DNA from 3 places in the Anaerobacillus sp. CMMVII genome. Region 1 is predicted to be linked to each of the others. Evidence: predicted binding sites of a transcription regulator. Region 1 holds the regulator's gene; each other region holds the start of a gene.
The links. Region 1 encodes Rex, which represses fermentation and respiration genes when NADH is low (regulators of the CRP and FNR family bind a similar motif). Its sites were predicted from a motif close to TTGTGAAATATTTCACAA; they were not measured.
Positions count from the first base shown of each region.

Region 1 (5,445 bases):
ATATCCTCTAATAACCCTTCAGCCGCGGGTGATAACAGCACAAGTAAATCTTCAGGGGTCATTCGTTGCTTTGCCAAAACTCTCTTAACATCTATTTCAGTAAAGCCTTGAAAATAACTCTCAAAAGGCAATTCCTTTAACTTTTCATATTCATAATAAAAACTCACGGTAAAACCCCTCCCTAGTTTTGAGTTATGAGGGTTGAGTTATGAGTTATTTTAGGCTTTGCTTCGAAGCATTCCGGTTCACAACTCTTAACTCTTAACTCAAACCTGCAAATTATATTGATAAAAATCCTGTCAGTGGTGATGACGCTCTTGCTTGTCTAGCTACACTTCCAACTCCTGATAGATAAGCTGTTCGGCCTGCTTGAACTGCTGCTTTGAAGGCTTCTCCCATCGCTACTGGGTCACCAGCCGTTGCGATCGCTGTATTGACTAATACTGCGTCTGCCCCCATCTCCATTGCTTCACAGGCTTGAGATGGTTTACCGATCCCGGCATCAACGATTACTGGCTTTTCGCATTCTTCAATTAAGATTTGTATTAACTCTTTTGTTTTTAGACCACGGTTTGTGCCAATTGGTGCTCCTAGTGGCATAACTGCCGCAGCTCCTACTTCTTCTAACTTCTTTGCTACCATTAGGTCAGGACTCATGTAAGGTAAAACAATAAATCCTTCACTTGCTAAGATTTCCGTTGCTTTAATTGTTTCATAGTTATCTGGCAATAAGTATTTTTGATCTGAGATTACCTCAATTTTTATCCAGTTACCCATGCCCGCAGCGCGAGCAAGTCTTGCAATGCGAACCGCTTCTTCTGCTGTTCTAGCTCCTGAAGTGTTAGGTAAAAGAATCATCTCTTTTGGTATATACTTCATGATGTTTTCTTGGCTTGTTTGAAAATCAACACGGCGCATCGCCACAGTTATTACTTGTGATTTTGAGGAACTAATTACCTCTGGAATGAGCGCATCGTTATTAAATTTACCTGTTCCGATTAATAATCTACTATTTAGCTCTACTCCACCAATATTCAATAAATCTTTTGCCATTTTTTCTCCTCCTAAGGGTTGTTTTTAAACATGAAAAAAGCCACATCATCTAGATGCGGCCTTAAAGACATGTAAAGATCAAACTTACAATCACAGTCTTCCCTCCGCTGGCATGATCCAGATCAGGTTCACGGTCTGTGACGGAATAGTCATCCTCTCAGCCTAGTCCTCTAGGCTCCCGTAGCTGTAAAACATATTATTTTGTTTATCATACCATAGTTTTCAAAACTTTCTATACTAAATCGTTTTGAAATTAATATTTTTCCTACGCCGATAATGTTGTTTTACGTTCTTGTTTTTCAGAAGCTCTGCCTATTAGCAAACCTAGTGGTATCGTTAGAATGGCGATTACCCCTAAAAGCAAAAACCCTTCATTAATCGCTTGTAAACTTGCTTCTTCCATTGTCCCGACATTAGGAAATACTTGCACTTTACGAACCTCATAATAGATTGAGATAAAGACGATCCCTAGAGCTGAACTAATTTGCCTTAAGACGTTGTTCATTGCTGATCCTCTAGAAATAAATTTTTCTGGAATGGCATTCATTCCGGCAGTTGTCGCAGGCATGGTTGAGAAGCCTTGACCAATTCCTCGCAGTGCCATGAGTAAGAAAATCATAGCTAAAGAGGTTTCCATTGTTGTAAATCCTAAAGCAATTGTAGGGACAGCGATCATGACTAGACCACTAGTAACAACAAGTAATGGTCCTTTTCGATCGAGAAGTCGGCCTCCAATGGTCATAAATATGCCGGTGAAAAGCGCCGCTGGTAAAAATACTAGGCCTGTGACTACCGGCCCTAACCCGTACACATGTTGAATTAATAAAGGTATTAGAAAGATTCCTCCGAATAACGCTAATGAGGTTGAAATTGAAATCCAGACACTATATGTGTAAGCCTTGTTTTTAAAAATTGATAAATCTAATAATGGCTGCTCTTGATGGTTTTCAATTTTTACGAAGAGATATAGCGAGACTATTCCAATAATTATTAATGTAAGATTTAGAGGTTGTATTAGATGCTCTATTGCTGAAACTCTCCCTAATGCATATAGGATTGCTCCTACTCCCACTGTTACTGAAGCAAATCCCCATTTATCGAAGGTAATTCCTTGGACTCTGTTTGTATTTTTTAAGTACATTGCACCAATCAAAATTCCTAAAGCCCCTGTTGGTACGTTAACTAAAAAGAGCCACTGCCAACTGCCAGATTCAATAATAAATCCACCAATCGTAGGCCCAATCGTAGGCGCCATCATCGCTGCAACGCCCCAGATACCTGTGGCAAGTCCCCGCTCATGTCTTGGAAATACTTCAAAGATAAGTGCCATTGATAATGGCATCATAATTCCACCAGCGATTCCTTGAATGCCCCGGAAAAATATAAGGGAACTAAGGTCCCAAGAAAACGAGCCTAAAATAGAGCCGATGATAAAGATTACTAAACCGCTCAAATAAAGCTTTTTCTTTCCGAATTTATCTCCTAAGTAGCCGGTTAATGGCATGGTTATTCCCATCGTTACCATGAAGATTGTAATTACCCATCCGGTAGCTACCGCATCAGCTTCAAATACCTTCATCAAATGGGGAACTGCCGGATTTAACATGCTGTTGTTTAAAATAATTGTAAAAGTTCCTAATAATACTGCTATCACTACAAGCCATTTTTCAGGAAACAATTTTCTCATCTGTAGAATCCTTTCGTTTTTCGAAATATATTTTTAATCATACCATGAAAAATGAAATTTTAGTATAGAAGGGTTTAATAATCAAGGATTTTTTTACCAGTCATTTATAAAGAAGAAAAAACCCTAACTATCAGATTTACAATACTGAAGGTAAGAGTAATTGGATTGAACGTCTTTGTTATCTCCGTAGCCAAATTGATTCTATAATAAAAAAGGGTTACCACTGTTTAGACATGTGATAACCCTTTCATTGTATTTCGTGCAGGTACGACTCTTACATTGGATAATGCTTAAGAAAATAAATTAATGACTGAAGTTCAACCGATAGATCAATATGATGAACTCGGATGTTCTTTGGTACTGATAGTCTGGCTGGTGTGAAATTCAAAATTCCTTTTATACCACAAGCAACCAAACGATCTGCTACCTTTTGAGCAACGGATGACGGTACAGTTAATATCGCGACTGAAATAGAAGAGTCTAAAACTTTTTCTAAATCATCTAAATGATAAATAGGAACGCTTCCAAGCTCAGTCCCGACTTTATTTTCATCGACATCAAAAGCTAGTTCAATTCTTGTACTATTATTCTTTGAGAAATTGTAATGCAAAAATGCTGTCCCTAAGTTTCCGACACCGATTAGTGCGACATTCGTAACCTCATCCTGGTCTAATGTTTTTCTAAAAAAGGTTAATAGATAATTTACATTGTATCCATACCCCTTTTTCCCAAGTGCACCAAAGTAGGAGAAATCTCGACGAATCGTTGCTGAATCTACTTTTACGGCTTCACTTAATTCCGAAGACGAAACTCTTTGCTTCCCAGACGCTTGTAAATTTTCTAAAAATCGATAATACAAAGGCAACCGTTTTGCCGTTGCTTGAGGAATTTTCGTTTGATCGATATTCATTTTTCTGCCTCCAACCTGTACCTTCAACTAGATAAAGGGCAAAACAAAATCAATGGTTTAGGTGCTCATCCCCACTAATGCAAATCCTCATTTTCTATGTTTCATTGTTTACCAATTCACAAATCCTTGCTAATAACTCCCGGTTTTTCCCCTTTAGTCGGTACAAATGTTAATTGTTTTAGTCTACACTTTTCTCTCTTTTAAAATCTCCGCTTTTTCCACCTGTTTTTTCAACTAAGTATGTAGGTCCAATAACCATTCCTTTATCAACAGCTTTGCACATATCATAAACCGTTAAAGCAACAGCAGAAGCTGCCGTTAAAGCTTCCATTTCAACTCCTGTACTTCCCTTTGTTTTTACTTTTACGTAAATATTAAGCTTGTGATTGTCGTCTTTTGTAGACCAATCAAAGGTAACATCCACGCCTGTTAATGCTAGTGGATGACACATTGGGATCCAATCAGCCGTTCTTTTCGCAGCCATGACTCCTGCAACCTGAGCTACGCCAAGAACATCCCCTTTGCCCATGGATCCTTCTTTAATTTTTGTATAAATTTCTGCACTTACTTCAACACTAGACTTTGCTAAAGCTGTTCGAACCGTCTCATTCTTTTCAGAGATATCGACCATTTTTGCGCGTCCTTGTTCATTAAAATGAGTAAACGATGACATTTCAAATGTCCCCTTTCAATTCATTACAAATATATTGTACACCATTTTGTCAAATTTGTAATCGTTTCATAAATTGTAACGAAAATGAAATAATTCTCTTTTTTTAAGGGCTCTTTTCAAGAGTAATTCAATTTATAATCCATATTTGGTGTCTAAAGCCTTCAAATGTTAGAAAGGCTTCCCCGATAACTTAATATCTCTTCATTACTAGCTGTCTTAATGTTACTATCTTGAGGAAATAGCACTTACCTAATATTATTATCCATTCAACCGACGTTTGTTTTTTGGGGGATAAAAGTATTATTTGCTTGTCCATATTTGATTACGGTACACTAACGGTATGATTATAATTGTTTGTGCGTTAGATTGCTACTTAATGTTAGGGATGATGATAAATGATACTTTTACAATGCGTTCAATTGACAAAATCGTTTGGTGCTGAACCAATATTATCGAATATAAAATTAGAAGTCCAATCAAAAGATAGAGTGGCGATTGTTGGCCGAAATGGTGCCGGAAAATCGACGCTATTAAAAATTATTGCCGGAAAACTCTCCTATAATTCAGGGGATATTATTATACCTAAGGACGTTACTTTGGGCTACTTAGCCCAAGATACAGGCTTGGAATCTACGAAATCAATTTGGGATGAGATGCTTGCTGTTTTTGAACCACTAATTAAGATGGAAAAAGAGCTTCGAAGCTTAGAAACAAAAATGGCAGATCCCAATTGTATTAATAATGAAAAAGTATATGAAAAGTTATTATCAGATTACGATCTTCTTTCAGAAACCTTCAAAGAAAAAGGTGGTTATAAATACGAAGCAGATATCCGTAGCATCTTATCTGGCCTTCACTTTTCTGATAAAGACTATTCTACAAAAGTATCAACGCTAAGTGGCGGGCAAAAAACCCGACTTGCTTTAGGAAAACTTCTATTGACTCGTCCTGATATTCTCATTTTAGATGAACCGACAAACCACCTAGACATTGAAACACTTTCTTGGTTAGAACAATATCTCCTTCATTATGAAGGTGCAATTTTAATTGTCTCCCATGACCGCTATTTCTTAGATAAAGTGGCTAATGTGGTATATGAAATCTCAAGAACGAAAACGACAA
Region 1 is NZ_JACEHK010000001.1:324,112-329,556, reverse strand. Features, by position in the region: gene thiH (2-iminoacetate synthase ThiH) at 1-167, opposite strand, end outside; gene H1D32_RS01810 (thiazole synthase) at 280-1,053, opposite strand; TPP riboswitch at 1,135-1,245, opposite strand; gene H1D32_RS01805 (MDR family MFS transporter) at 1,319-2,740, opposite strand; gene H1D32_RS01800 (redox-sensing transcriptional repressor Rex) at 3,015-3,650, opposite strand; gene moaC (cyclic pyranopterin monophosphate synthase MoaC) at 3,829-4,323, opposite strand; gene H1D32_RS01790 (ABC-F family ATP-binding cassette domain-containing protein) at 4,719-5,445, shown strand, end outside.

Region 2 (5,445 bases), on a different contig from region 1:
GGTTAATAAGAAAGAATAAATCCTAAAGGGTAATCCTTTAGGATTTATTTTTCAAGTACGCTCTTTTCGTAAACATTGCTCCTGCGGTTACTCGTCGCACAAAAAAACTTGTGGCTTTTTAACGTAAAATAATGGGAACAATTCCTTAGATGAAGATATCCCTCAATAAATTGAGTAAGAAAAGAGCACTACTTACTATATAAGTTGTGGTATCTTAGTATTTTGTGTAAAATTCCGGCTTTTGGGATTTTTACGAAAGCTACAAACTTTGCGAAAAAAGCCTTCTACTAAAAAAAGTTTATTTAATACTATGTAGGGTATATAATAATTATAAAATCATGTGAAATGGCATCTTAGTGTGGGTCAAGAAAATATTAAAAATTCATAAATAGAGGAGGACTAGTCATGAAATACAATGATCCAGTTAAAAATCGTATTAAAAGAATTGAAGGGCAAATAAAAGGGATTTTAAGAATGATGGAAGAAGAAAAAGATTGTAAAGACCTGGTCGGTCAAATGTCGGCAGCAAGAAATGCATTAGATCGAGCTATTGGTGTAGTCGTTAGTGAGAACTTGGAAGTTTGTATTAGAAATCAGATTGAAAATGGTGAGAGTACTGAACAGTTTATTCAAGAAGCTGTAAATCTACTTGTAAAAAGTAGGTAGATTATTATGTCCCTTTAAAAACGAGTTAAGGGGATTTTTTCGAATAAGGCTGTTTTCCTAACTAACGCCCCTCAATATTCTGCTCCTTACCAAATTATAAAAGAAAGAGCCTCACGGACATAGATGAGGTAGTCCGCAGGGTTTGATAAATAGGCGGAGAAATTTCTCTTAATAAGAAAATAGCACTGAAAATAGCTAAAATAGACGGAAAGATTCCGTCTATTGACTCTAAAAGAGTGAAAATGGGTGATTTTGCTTTGCTTAATCGGAAAATTTCCGCTTATTTACCCAGTAGCGAGCTCTATTCTTCAATCTAACCGAAAAACCTCCGCTTATTTTTAAATTTTTTGTAAGATAAATTGTATATCAAATTGAGGGTAAAATTGTAGGGGTGCATTTCACTATACAAATTTTTAAGTTATTTCCACCCAAATGGCTTTACACCAATAAAAAATGAGTGTCAAATTCATATGCAAATTGTCACTCATTTTGACTTGCATTGTTAATGTTTGTGATAGGAAACTTGAACCCGTTAGAATAAAGGAGGGTTTCTCTGGAGAGTTTATAAATACCTGTTAAAGGAGTTGAGAATATGGAAGAACGACAAAAGTACTATGTGACATTAAATCCTATTGAATTAGGAATTGAACATGTTAGAGATGACTCACAATTGATACAATATGAAATCGAAGTAACGAAACAAGAATTAGAAGTGGTTTCAAATTTTATCCGAAAATACAGTGATGAACTTTATGATGTGTCTGATATCCTCTTACGTCCTTTTCATTTTCAAGACGTTGAGGAAGATAATTATGAATCTTTAACAAACCTTGAGCAACTATATCAACTAGTTTATAAATATGGCTCTGAGAAAACCAAGCGTGATTTAGAGAGTATTCAGCGTGAAAATAATCATTAGTTTATTAATGGCATTTTTTAAATCCTCAATAGTTTTGAGGATTTTTTGTTTAGATATTGTTCACATTACTACACACTTTCTAAACAAAAGAGAGATTATAATATAAGTAAATAAAAATATAGAGAAAATGAAGTTAAGTAAGAGGGGAGAATTTAAAATGAAGAGATTATTGCTGCTTAGTTGTTTATTAAGTGTTAATTTAATCGCTTGTTCCAATGCGAATTCACAAGAGCAAATCTTAATAGATAATCAATTACCAGAACAAAATATCGATCTGGAAAATAATAACCTAGATGAAATCATTGAAAATTTATTAAACAATGAGCTCCTAGTACCACTAGGCGAAATACCAATCCCAATCGATACACCGATGACGGCAGAAGTACTTGAATTGGGGAAAGTTTTATTCTTTGACCCACGTCTCTCAGGAAATAATGAAGTGAGTTGTCAAACTTGTCACGATCCTGAATTAGGTTATGGTGATGGTAAAGCTACGTTTACAAAAATTGACGGTTCAGATGGAGCAAGAAACAGTCCTACAGTAATTAATTCAGGGTTCTATACGAGTTTGTTTTGGGATGGTCGAGCAGAAACTCTTGAAGAACAAGCATTAGGTCCTATTCAAGATCCAGGGGAAATGAATCAACCTCTAGATGAACTTGTCGATAAGTTAAAGGCCATTGAGGGTTACGAAGAGCTCTTCTTAGCAGCATTTCATGATGGCATTACCATTGATAATGTTGCAAAAGCATTAGCAGCTTTCCAACGATTAATAGTGGTAAACGAAACACGTTATGATCAGTTCCTAAAAGGAGATCGAGATGCGTTATCTTCTCAAGAAATCAGAGGGTTGGATTTATTTGTAGGAAAAGCCTTTTGTATTACTTGTCATAATGGAGAAAATTTAACGGATAATGAGTACTACAATCTTGGAATTAACTCTGATGATAAAGGTCGTTATGCAGTAACAGAAGATGAAAGAGATCTAGGAAGGATTAGAACTCCTGGGTTATACGGGATTACTCATACTGCACCTTATATGCGTGATGGAAGTATTGAAACACTAGAAGAGGTGATTGAATTTTACAATCGAGGTGGTGATGACCATCCTAATAAGAGTATTTTTATGAAAATGTTTATGTCTGAACTCAATTTAACCGCTGAAGAAAAAGCTGATCTGTTAGCCTTTTTAAAAGTCTTAGGTGGGGAAGTACCAATGATAACAAAACCAGAGCTTCCTGGTCTAAAATAGAACAAAAGAAATTTACCTTTAAAGGTATAACCTTACTAACAGTGGAATATTTTTAGTAGGTTTTTTTTGTGATATTGGGAGGAGAAGGAGTATGGCGACAAAGAAAACGGGTATAAAAATAGCAAGTATTCCAATCATAGTTTTAGTTCTAATTTTGACGTATTCATTTATTGCCTACTCACCGAATTACATGCTAAGAATTATCAATTATGGCGAATCAGATATAGAAGATTATAAGATCTTTCCTTCGAGACCAATTAACAAGGCAGATCAAGCTTACTATTATGAAAAACAAGAACTTACAGACTTGGAAACCTACGAGGTTAATTATACCTATAACAATGTTAATACTAGCGATCCACTAGAAGTACTCTTAGAAAAAACAGGTACTACCGCTTTTATAATTATTAGTAATGATAAGCTAGTATACGAAAATTATTTCAATGGTTATGAGAGAGACTCAATTAATACATCATTTTCTTCAGCAAAATCGTTCGTATCCCTTTTAGTCGGTATGGCAATTGACGATGGTTTTATCCAATCAGTTTATGAGCCGATAACAAATTACCTTACAGAACTTGCTGGTACTGAATTTGAAACAATTACGATAGAGGATTTGTTACGGATGCGTTCTCCTATTTCCTATAAAGAGGGTAACCTTTGGTTTGGGGATGACGCCAAAACGTATTATATGCCTGATATGAGAAATCTGGCCTTAAATAAACCCAACTTGACTAAAAATGGCAATAGAAGTTTTCATTATAATAATTATCATCCACTCTTATTAGGTCTTATTTTAGAACGTAGTACAGGAGAAGCAGTAGCAACCTATATGGAAAAAAGGCTATGGAGTAAAATTGGATCAGAGTTTGATGCTTCCTGGAGTTTAGATAGTGAAAGAAGTGGATTTGAAAAGATGGAAAGTGGAATTAATGCGAGAGCGATTGATTTCGCTAAAGTTGGTTCATTAATCTTACACGAAGGTCGTTGGCAGAATGAACAACTAGTTAGTCGTGAGTGGGTGAAACAATCAACAATTACTGAAACTCCGATTAGCTTTGAAGAATACGACAATTCATTTTTAGAGGGGCGAAACACAAGGTACGGCTATATGTGGTACAGTACTAGGAATAGTGAAGGCGATGATGACGTATTTGCTCTAGGGAAATATGGTCAGATCATTTATGTGTCTCCAATTAACAATACTGTCATTGTCAGATTTGGTAAAGAATACGGGAAGCTTGACTGGTGGCCCGATGTTTTTCAAACGATCATCACTAATATTAAATAGCGTTAAAAAAGGAGGTCCTTTAGAGGACCTCCTTTAATTCGTATTATTTAAAAGATACACCTTTGAAGTATGGAGTGCCACCAAAGTCTACGAATAATCCAGTAACTCCGTTTAAACCATATACGAAGTCAGGGTGTTGTAGGTAAACCATTGGAGCTTCTTCTACTAGAATTTCAGAAATTTCTTTGTATGCTTCGTTACGTTTTGGTTGATCAGCTTCACTACGAGCATAGTCTAGTAACTCATCTACACGATCGTTGCTATAGAATGAACGGTTACCAGGTGAACCATGTTGTGAAGAGTGGAATAAAGCATATAAACCGTAGTCAGCGTCACCAGTTACAGTAGTCCATCCTAAGATGAATAACTCATGCTCACCAGCAGCAGTTTGCTCTAGGAAAGCTCCCCACTCAACGATTTTGATTTCTACGTTGATTCCGATTTGACTTAATTGATGTTGAACTAACTCAGCGATATCCGCACGAGCTTTGTTTCCTTCGTTAACGAAGATTGTTGTGTTAAATCCATTTTCAAAACCAGCTTCTGCTAATAATGCTTTAGCAGCTTCAACATCATAATCAAGAGGAGTTAACCCTTGATAGTTACCATTAACTGTAGGAGCTAGAGGTCCAACTGCAGGAACACCTTGACCATCTAAGATACCATAAACGATATCGTCTTTGTTTACAGCCATAGCGATTGCTTGACGTACTTTCATATTATCATAAGGAGCTTTGTCCATGTTAAAACCTAAGTAATCCATACGAGTTCCGTGGATACGAACTGTATCAAGTTGAGACATTGCTTCAACACGGGCTACATCAGGAGCACCAACTAGAACAGCATGTGCTTCACCAGTTTCTAACATTGCAATACGAGTAGCATCTTCAGGAACAACTACAAAGCTAAGAGTGTCAACCTTTGCTTTTTCTCCCCAATAATCTTCGTTTCTTTCCATTTTAATTTCAGCACCACGATCCCAAGTAGTTAGCTTGAATGGACCAGTACCAATTGGATGTTCTGTAATAGTTTTACCACCGTTGTTCTCTTCTTCAATTGCACTAGCTTGAATGATTGAACCAGCGTTATGTGCTAAGTGAGCAGGAAGAGGAGCAAATGGAATATTTGTTTTAATTTGAACAGTGTGCTCATCTACAACTACTACTTCTTCAACCATGTTAAGAATGAATGCACGAGGAGAAGCAGCTTCTGGGTCGATTAAGCGTTCAATTGAAGCTTTAACGTCGTTAGCTGTGAAATCAGAACCATCATGGAATTTAACTCCCTGACGTAATTTGAATTCCCAAGTTAACTCAT
Region 2 is NZ_JACEHK010000015.1:100,448-105,892, forward strand. Features, by position in the region: gene H1D32_RS17760 (sulfurtransferase TusA family protein) at 1-6, shown strand, start outside; gene H1D32_RS17765 (metal-sensitive transcriptional regulator) at 406-666, shown strand; gene H1D32_RS17770 (hypothetical protein) at 1,259-1,585, shown strand; gene H1D32_RS17775 (cytochrome-c peroxidase) at 1,743-2,837, shown strand; gene H1D32_RS17780 (serine hydrolase domain-containing protein) at 2,929-4,128, shown strand; gene H1D32_RS17785 (glutathione ABC transporter substrate-binding protein) at 4,172-5,445, opposite strand, start outside.
Region 2: a site for Rex is predicted at 1,634-1,651, ahead of H1D32_RS17775 (cytochrome-c peroxidase). Genes of this name have one in related genera too.

Region 3 (5,445 bases), on a different contig from region 1:
ATGGAATTATGATTCGAACACATGGGCATGAAATCATTGAGGAATTGGCACACTATTCAACGGTCCCTGTTATTAATGCATTAACAGATGATTTCCACCCTTGTCAAGCTCTAGCCGATATCTTAACAATTTTGGAAGTGAAGAAAACCTTTAATGGACTGAAGGCAGTATACGTTGGTGATGGAAATAATGTTGCCCATTCGTTATTAATTGCTTGTGCAAAAGTTGGAATCGACATTGCTATTGCCACGCCAAAGGGATATGAACCAAAGGAATGGATCGTCAAAGAAATTGAGGCAATATCCATAGAAACGGGATCTCAGTTCATGTTAACAAATGACCCGATTGAGGCAGTTCGTGGTGCAGATGTAGTTTATACTGATGTATGGACGAGTATGGGCTACGAAGAGGAGACAGCTAAGAGACTTGAAGATTTTAAGTTATTTCAAGTGAATGATTCGTTAATGACATATGCGAAACCTGATTACATGTTCTTACATTGCTTGCCAGCTCACCGTGGAGAGGAAGTTTCCGCTGGGATCATTGATGGAAATCACTCATTTATTTTTGATCAAGCAGAAAATCGCCTACATGTACAAAAAGCAATCCTGGTTGCGTTAATCGGAAATTAAATAATAAAAAAATGAGGGGCTATCTATTTTGCGTTGGAATAGCCACTCTTTTTTTTCTTTAAGTAAAAATCTTATATTAGAATGGTGTTGACCTGAACGAGTTGTTGCGATTTCGTAATAGTTGTTTTCGTAAATATTTTGCTTTTTGAGCCAAATATCCGCTTAGCGACGACCAAAAGCTAATAGCAACAATCTTTAAGAAAGCTTGTTTTCACATAAAATGTTATGTAATAACGTTATTTGTAGTTAATGTCTAGTTCTAGGCGCCTAAGCTATATCTGAAAATAATTCACAAAATAGTCACACTACCTCCTGTCGTTATGTGACGATTCTCACAGAATCAATGTTGAGTTACTTGTAAGATAAAGGTAAGCAATAAAGGTTCTTGGTACATGGAAACGGACCATTATTTATCTAATGTTCGCCCAAAACGTTAATAAATAAAGTTTTCATAAACAAGACCAATCTAATATAACAAAGCAAATAAGTAGATAGAAAAAGGTTAGAATATCTAACGAAAATGTTGCCAAATAACAATGTTAATAACGTGTAAATGCATGAAATAATGTATTTTTGTTCATTTGACCCCCAATCTTTTGAACAGAGGAAATGACGAAACCCAGATCGTCATTTTTTTTTTTTTGCTGTTTTCTCAAAGATTGTTGCTTTTAAAAATAGCTAGAAATGACAAGGTATATCAAGGTCTAAGGTGCATCTTTTCTAACATTTGTTGTTAAGTGCAGAAATATGGATTATTTATAGAATTAAGCCAAAATGTCTACGAAAATATCTTTTGAATATCAAAAAAGAACTAAGAGAAGGACCTTAGTTCTTTTTATAAGGCTCTTTTCGTAAACATTGCTCCTGCGGTTACTCGTCGCACAAAAAAACTTGTTGCTTTTTTACACTAAAATAATCGGAAAAATACCTTAAATGAAGATATCACCCAATAAATTAATTAAGAAAAGAGCAATACTTACTAAATTAGTGGTGAATTCTTAGTATATTGTGTAAAAATCCGGCTTTTGGGATTTTTACGAAAGCAACAAACTTTGCGAAAACAGCCTTTTATAATATAGTCCTCAGTTATTGCACTTTAATTTAACCTAGTATGTTTAGGTAAGAGGCCCTTAATTAATATATTCGTTTAATAAGTCCATATTATGAATAACTAAATATCCATCCTTTTTTGAAACAATTCCTTGTTGTTTTAATTGATTCATTAAGCGGGTAACACTCTCACGAGTCGCGCCAAAAAAACTGCCGAGATCCTCATGGGTAAGCTTTAACTTTATCGTAACATTATCATTGTTAACTTCGCCATATTCTTCAGCTAATCGAACTAGAGTTGCAGCTAATGCGCCAAATTTTCCATATAAAGCAATATCTCTTAAAGTGGTTTGGGAGATACGCAATCTTTCTGAAACAAACCTAAACATGGAAACAGCTAGTTGAGGATGATGTAGTAAAAATGATTCTAATTCATCATTTTTTATATAAGATACGTAGCCACTCTCAATACAAATTGCTGTTGCTGGGTACGTACTTCCTTCTTTACAAAAAAGTGCTACCTCAGCAAACATATCACCAGTCTGACGAATGCTTAAGGATATCTCTTTTCCTTCAGGTGTACTTTTACTAATGCGTACCTTTCCCTCGTTTATAAAAAAATAGATTCCGCTGTATCATACTCGTGAAAAAGCACTTCACCTTTTGTCATTTTTTTTGTCTGAATAATTTCTGATAATTGTTGTTTTTGAACTTCTGGTAAAACTGAAAAAATAGGGATGCTATCTAGAAACTTGGAAATAGACATAATTTCAGCCCCTTTTTAAATTAATTGTAACTATGTAACAATAATCACTTATTTTAAGAGCACAAGCGAGTAGAATAATAATCGAAGAAGTGTGTAAAAATCTACTTTCTGAAATAACGATACCATAAACTACTTAGTTAATGTGTAAAAATTTCACGAGATTATAGTAACCAATTAGGGAAATCCTTTTTTAGGTCTATTCTAATAACAATTTGTGTCAATTACAAGAACAGATAAATTCAATTTGGTAATTAAAAAACCTACTGTGATGTGCTTCACATTATTTGAGATTTGAATTTGTTAAGATAAGTTCAAATCCACTGATATAGGGGGAGAAAAAACGATGATCAGTTGTGAGTTAAATCGTGTAGGCGAGGATAATCTAATAGTTGTATCTGGTGGAACCGCACCACATATTGGTGCAGTAGTAATAGCCACTTATGAGGAAAGTGAAGTGAAAATTATAAGTTACGGTTTTCCACATCATAAAGAAGAAGATTTATTTATTGAATTAGCTAAAGTTTGGTGCAATACTTTCCAACAAAAAATTGTCCTCTTGGGTGGCATTCATATAGATGATGCTACAAAAGAACAAATAGAAGGTCTTGTAAACGAGACGTGGGCTAAATTTTTTAATTTAATGGCAGACCAAAAAGCAGTACCTTGTAGAGTCTAAGAAACAGTGAGGATCTAATTGTAGATCCCTCTTTTTTTTGAAAGATAAGAATGCATAAAATTTCAACGTAATAACTGTCTAGCTCCAAGACACATCAATGAAGTTACTTCATTGCAGGTTTTGCGACGAGTAAACGTAGTGACGCAGGAGCACCGCCCAACCCCTCGAAAAACATTTGCTTGTCGCTGCTCCTGCGGTTACTCGTCGCAAAGCAGAGAAGAGAAGTAACCCGAGGAAGTTCCTTGGCTACCTAGGGGAAAAGTACTGCACTTTTTCCTATGGCGCTTGCGCTTTTCTTAATTTGTGTCAAATGTTTGTTATATCTCAATCCGCTTTATTTCATGTGATATATCTCACTGCTGCATTTGCAACACTCGCTTATGATTAAACCATGATAAAAAACTTTTACTAGAACGGAGGAGTTACTATGGATTTATCTTTCTTATCAATGAAACCAAAAATTATGATGAAAATCCGTTCATTGTTATTTGGGAAGTAACTAGAGCTTGCGCGTTAAAATGTTTACATTGTCGAGCGGAAGCTCAATATCAAGCAGATCCAAGACAGCTTTCTTTTGAAGAGGGTAAGAAATTAATAGATGAAATAGCAACAATGGAAAACCCTTTATTTGTATTTACAGGTGGGGACCCATTAATGAGGCCTGACCTTTATGAATTAGCGAAGTATGCGATAGAAGAAAAGAAGCTACCGGTATCAATGACACCGAGTGCGACGCCAAAAGTAACGAAAAAAGCGATTGACCAGGCAAAAGAAGTTGGTCTTTCAAGATGGGCGTTCAGTTTAGATGGTTCAACAGCAGAGATTCATGATCATTTCCGAGGAACAAAAGGTTCATACGATTTAACCATGAAAGGTATTGATTACTTAAAGGAACTAAATATTCCAATCCAAATTAATACCACTGTCTCTAGATATAATATAGATGATCTACCTGCAATGGCGGAAAAGGTTAAAGAGATGAATGCTGTTCTATGGAGTGTGTTCTTCCTAATTCCGACGGGAAGAGGAATGGAAAAAGATATGATTACTGCAGAAGAGCATGAAGAAGTTATGAAATGGTTATTTAAAATGCAGCAAGAAATGCCATATGACGTTAAGGCTACAGAAGCGCCGCATTACCGTCGTGTTGCAATTCAGGAAAGAAAACGTTTGAAATTAGGAAATACACAAGGGACAAAGCGTTTAGATACACTGGGAAGAGCACCAAAAGGAGTTAATGATGGTGATGGTTTTATCTTTATAAGTCATATTGGCGATGTCTATCCAAGTGGTTTCTTACCTGTGAAATGTGGTAATGTACGTGAAACACCACTTCCTGAAATTTACCGAGAAAGTCCAATACTGAAAGAGTTAAGAAATAAAGATTTATTAAAAGGCAAATGTGGGGTTTGTGAGTTTAAGGAAATTTGTGGTGGATCTCGTGCAAGAGCTTATGCACTTTCTGGAGATTATTTAGAAAGTGATCCATATTGTGCCTACATTCCTAAGGCATTACAGTGAACTACCCTCCACTTAATTTTCTAACGAAAATTTGAAGTGGGGGCTTCCTAAGTAAAGACACCTATTGGTATCTAGTTGATTAGGCGATCCCTGTCGTCCCGACAGTTAATCGTAATGCTTCATTACGAAGATTCATTCCTGCGTTTACATCTCTTTGGTGATAGCTCTTACATGATGGACATTCCCATTCACGTAACGCCAGATGTTTCACGTCTTTATTCTTGTAGCCACAACACGAACACAGCTGACTACTTGGGAAGTTTTTAGCGACTACTACTACTTGTTTGCCATACCACCTTGCTTTGTATTCAAGCATTTGACGAAATTGATACCACCTTGCTTTGTATTCAAGCATTTGACGAAATTGATACCACGAAGCTTCACTAATGGCCTTGGCAAGGTTCTTATTTTTTACCATATTTTGAACCGAAAGATCTTCCATCCCAATGATGTCGTGGTTTTTGACAAGATTGGTTGAAAGTTTGTGTAAGAAGTCTGTACGAGCGTTCGTAATCTTTTCATGAATCAGAGCGACCTTTTTTCGTTGTTTGTACCAGTTGGATGAACCGATGTTTCGTCTGGAAAGGATTTGTTGAGCCTTTACTAACTTTTGCTCAAGAGAATGAAACCATCTCGGATTCTGATAGACAGTACCATCCGAAAGAGTCGCAAAAGCTTTAAGACCGACATCGACACCGACAGATGAATCGGTTTCAGGCAGTTTTTCGACCTTTGTTTCTACTAAAATACTAATGAAGTATTTACCGCTTGGACTGCGCCGAATCGTCGCATTTATAATT
Region 3 is NZ_JACEHK010000018.1:95,396-100,840, reverse strand. Features, by position in the region: gene argF (ornithine carbamoyltransferase) at 1-632, shown strand, start outside; gene H1D32_RS24150 (Crp/Fnr family transcriptional regulator) at 1,763-2,245, opposite strand; gene H1D32_RS24145 (hypothetical protein) at 2,293-2,448, opposite strand; gene lpdD (prenylated flavin chaperone LpdD) at 2,792-3,124, shown strand; gene H1D32_RS24135 (TIGR04053 family radical SAM/SPASM domain-containing protein) at 3,560-4,645, shown strand; gene tnpB (IS200/IS605 family element RNA-guided endonuclease TnpB) at 4,725-5,445, opposite strand, start outside.
Region 3: a site for Rex is predicted at 2,712-2,729, ahead of lpdD (prenylated flavin chaperone LpdD). Genes of this name have one in related genera too.